Regions from separate parts of the Alcaligenes sp. LTN-3 genome, predicted to be linked through region 1. Evidence: riboswitches for the same ligand, from Rfam matches in the RefSeq annotation. Region 1 holds a riboswitch; the other holds the start of a gene.
The links. A riboswitch is a leader RNA that binds a small molecule or an ion and turns the genes downstream of it on or off. The one in region 1 is predicted to bind S-adenosylmethionine.
Positions count from the first base shown of each region.

Region 2: another riboswitch for S-adenosylmethionine. It lies ahead of AC6I6N_RS05210 (hypothetical protein); the one in region 1 lies ahead of metX (homoserine O-succinyltransferase MetX).

Region 1 covers NZ_JCAPDN010000002.1:122,384-124,569, reverse strand. The annotation lists gene metX (homoserine O-succinyltransferase MetX) at 1-1,104, opposite strand, end outside; SAM riboswitch at 1,094-1,172, opposite strand; gene AC6I6N_RS08765 (response regulator transcription factor) at 1,376-1,651, shown strand; gene AC6I6N_RS08760 (hypothetical protein) at 1,581-2,111, opposite strand.
Region 2 covers NZ_JCAPDN010000001.1:1,097,546-1,099,731, forward strand. The annotation lists gene AC6I6N_RS05200 (heavy-metal-associated domain-containing protein) at 1-227, opposite strand, end outside; tRNA gene AC6I6N_RS05205 (tRNA-Leu) at 854-938, opposite strand; SAM-I-IV-variant riboswitch at 1,092-1,185, shown strand; gene AC6I6N_RS05210 (hypothetical protein) at 1,303-1,650, shown strand; gene AC6I6N_RS05215 (siderophore-interacting protein) at 1,647-2,186, opposite strand, start outside.

The sequences.
Region 1 (2,186 bases):
TTCAGCATACGTTACCTGGCGCTGATTACGCAGCAGGGCCTGCACGATTTCACGCGAACGCTCGGGCGAGAAACGCCAGTCCGTGGTGAAGGACACCAGCAAGAACTTGGCCTGCACATTTTCCAGTGCCTTGACCAGGTCCCCCTGAGACTGGCGCGCAGGGTCAAAGTAATCCAGCGCACGAGTGATGATCAGGTAGGTATTGGCGTCAAAATAGCGCGAGAACTTCTCGCCTTGATAACGCAAATAGGATTCGACCTCGAATTCCACGCCGTAGTTGTAGTTGTATTCGCCACCTTGGGCTGGCGCACGCTGATTACGGCCAAATTTTTCGGCCATGGCCGTATCAGACAAATAGGTGATATGGCCCACCATGCGGGCAACGCCCAGACCTGCTTTAGGCACCACACCATGCTCGTAGTAATTCCCACCGTGAAACTGCGGGTCGGACAAAATGGCGCTGCGGGCCACTTCGTTAAAGGCAATGTTCTGGGCCGACAGGCGCGGGGTGCTGGCAATAACCACACAGTTCTCCACACGCTCGGGGCAACTGATGGCCCAGCTCAGGGCCTGCATGCCACCCAAGGAGCCCCCCATGACGGCAGCAAACTTGCGGATGCCAAAGTAATCGGCCAAGCGGGCCTGAGCACGAACCCAGTCTTCTACCGTCAGCACGGGAAACTCGGAGCCCCACGGTTTGCCAGTGGCAGGGTTGATACTGGACGGGCCGGTCGAGCCAAAGCAGGAGCCGATATTGTTGACGCCGATGACAAAGAAACGATCGGTATCCACTGCTTTGCCAGGGCCGACCATATTGTCCCACCAGCCTATGCTTTTAGGATCGTCGTCGTAATACCCGGCCACGTGGTGCGAGGCATTGAGGGCATGGCACACCAATACGGCATTGCTGCGTTCGTCGTTAAGGGTGCCATAGGTTTCGACTGCCAGCTCGTAGCTGGGCAGCACTTGCCCGCTGCGCAGATGCAGGGGTTCGTCAAAGGCGATGAGTTCGGCTTGTACGGGGCCCACGGAACCTTCGGGGATCAATCCGCAGGATGGGCTAAGGGCGCCAGTGTCGGCGCTAGGGACGGAATCAGTGGCCATCAGGACCTCTTTAGCTGGATTTATGGAGCGCCCGCAAGCGGATCAGGCAAATCGGCGCAAAACGTATAAGACAAAATTCTAGCATCGCTGCGGCGCGGCGTCCAAATCGACCAAGCTGGATCGATTCAGGACCCTGGGCAATGAACGCAGCCAAGAAAAGTCAATGCTTTGATTTACATCATTATTTTCATTCTCATCTGTCTGCCAGCTAAGCTAAATTTGAGTACATTGGCCCGACGTTTACCACGAATGCATGAGGAATGGCTTTACCGTGACGCATTTAACTTCACGCGAACAGTCCTGCCTGAACTGGGCTGCCCATGGCAAGACCAGTTGGGAAATCAGCATCATCCTGGGCATTACTGAGCGCACGATCAACTTTCACTTTCAAAACGCCTACGCCAAGCTTGGGGTCTACAGCCGCCAAGCGGCCATTACCCTGGCCTTGCAGCGGCGTCTGATCAGCGGCGACCCAGCTAGCGAGCTAAGCCGTCAAAGAAAACCTTTGCCTGAGCCGCATCCGGAGCCTTACCGGAATCCGTCATAACAAAGCCCTGCACTATCCAGCCTGGCTCCATACGGATCATGGCCTCCAGCCGCAAGGCGACGCCCCCCACATCGCGCGTCATGAAAAACACCTGACCTGGTGGTGGCAGTTGTATCTGGCTTTTCTCGCTGACCTGCCCATCCGGTATAAATTTCCCGCGCAAAGAGTCATGCAGCGCCTCGTACAAGCGTTGGCGGGCGGTCTCGTCCTGTTGCAGCTCCATTGGCAAAATCACATGGCCCACGGTGTAGCTTTGTCCACCCGCCGTGGCGGTCGTCAGATAAAAATCCAGTTGATACTGCTCGAAATCCAGCAATCGGTGACTGGTGGTGGGCTTACCGGGCAACATGGCCGACAGGCCAGTGTGTTCAAGCTGAACCTTGCGCCAGTTAAACTCCGGACTGCAGGCGGCCAAAGTCAAGAAGGCCGCCAGTATCGCAATAATGCGCCTGATCATCATGGTGCTAATCCCGTATCCCGTTTCATGCTTTTCATCGGCTGGTTGAACAGCCGCCTTATACTCGCCCTGCCCGAT
Region 2 (2,186 bases), on a different contig from region 1:
CCATCTTCACCATGCACAGGTTTGGCGATTTGATAGCCTGCCTGCTCAACGGCAGCATGGAGGTCTTCCAGCGAGACCTGGGTTTCATCAAAACGGACCGATGCCTTTGCATTTTCGAATGAGGCATCTGCCGCTTGCACGCCATCGATAGCCGCCAAGGCAATGGCTACTTTATCGGCACATTCAGGATGTCGCAGACCCGCCAGTTTCAGCATTCCAACTTGCATTTTCTATCCCTTTAACATGAGGTGAGGCAGTTGATGAAATCGCCACCGCCCATAAAGATATATATTAAATACATCTTATAAATACGGCAAGAGACAAGAAGCCACCATAGATAAAAAAGCTCAGCTTGCGGCTGACTGACAGCAACGCCACGATACTGAGTAACGCCGCCATAAGCAGGGGATAGCTGGGCGCCACAGGCTAGCTCGTCCAGGAGGGCAATCCCGTGACGATCACCGGGACAAAACCGCAGAGTACAGCCACCCCAATGTTATGACTCAAGAGCATACAGGTGCTTGGCCTACTACAGGCAGGAGCTCATGCAACTGCTGGGCCATGGGGCTGCGAGAAAGCCAAGTGCACAAGACTAATCAGACGCGGGCTGCAATCAATAGAAAAGGCCAATCATCACTCTGAACACACACACAACAAAAAGCCGACCATCTTGCGATGATCGGCCTTTCGGAATTTTGGTGCCCAGGAGAGGACTCGGTCACACAGGCGCGACCCCGGTCGGGCTTGCATGCCCGACCTTTCTCGTCCTCACGTCAGGTGCTCAAGCACCTGACTTTCTGGGCTGGAATGAAAAAAGCCGACCATCTTGCGATGATCGGCTTTTTAGGAATTTTGGTGCCCAGGAGAGGACTCGAACCTCCACACCCGAAGGCACATGGACCTGAACCATGCGCGTCTACCAATTCCGCCACCTGGGCTCTGACTGCGGAATTTGTTTTTCAACCAACCCTTGCAAGACAGAAGGTAACTATAGCACGATTTTTAAATGATGCAAACTATTTCTGTATTTTTTCATATCCGACGGAAATAAACGCGGCCCTTGCACTTCATAAGAATCGCTTTTATGCTTATTGCTATATCAAGAGTTGGGGCAACCCATGCCAACCTGTGTACCCGCACAAGGTGGATTCAAGATATGGCCATCTGGCAATCAATGGGATCATCAAGACAAGAACCCGCTGCCAGCGGGTTTTTTTATGCTTGGCCCCTACCGGGCAAAGGGTCTTTTAATCCAACTTGCTCACCCGGAAGCGCCTTCCAAGAGCTAAACAGGAGTATTTCATGTCGTCTGCACCGTTTTACTATCACCTGACTTTAGAGCAGCACAGCTACCGCATTGTCCTGCGCCCCGGATGTTCCCGGCTGGCCGTGGTATGTGAACTGCATGCTGATACGGTCGGGGATTACGAGCCGCGCTGGCTGGGTTCCAGTTGTCGCGGTGGCTATTGGGCTCGCTTCCAGCATGATATCGACAGCACCTTGCTGCTGAACATGGATGCCATTGCCCGTTTGATTGACGAGCACCGTCTGGCTCATCCCAATGCCGTGCTGGATACGGATTTACAGCCCGTCCTGAACGTAGGCGGACGCTTGCGCGCCCAGCCCTACCCTCAGCAAAAAGCCGCTTAGTCCAGACGTGGGGCATCCTCGCCCTGGTCACCTTGACGCCAGTAGCTACTGGCCCGAATCGCACCTTTGTCCAGACCGCGTTCTTGCACCCAGTATTCGCGCAGGCTTTGAGCGATGGCATATTCTGCGGCGACCCATACATGGCCGATGCCGCTCAGCTCGGGCGCAGCACGCAGGGCATCCAAAATGCCATTCAGACCGGCCAGCGAAGGAATCCAGTTCACCGTGACATGGTCCGGCGCTTCCATCGCACCCACGGTCAGCAGATTACGTGCCAGCACGTAAACCTGCACCTTCACGTTGGCCGGTAGTTCATTCACTCGTCGCGCCATGGCAGGCACAGCGGTTTCGTCGCCAATCAGGATTTGCCAATCCAGATCCTTGCTGACCAGAAAGGAGCCGCGTGGACCGGCCACGCCCAGCTTGTCACCCTCTTTGGCTTGCATGGCCCATTGGCATGCAGGACCTTCACCATGGACCACAAAATCAATATCCATCTCAAGTTCCTGTTCACGGAACAGGCGAGGCGTGTAATC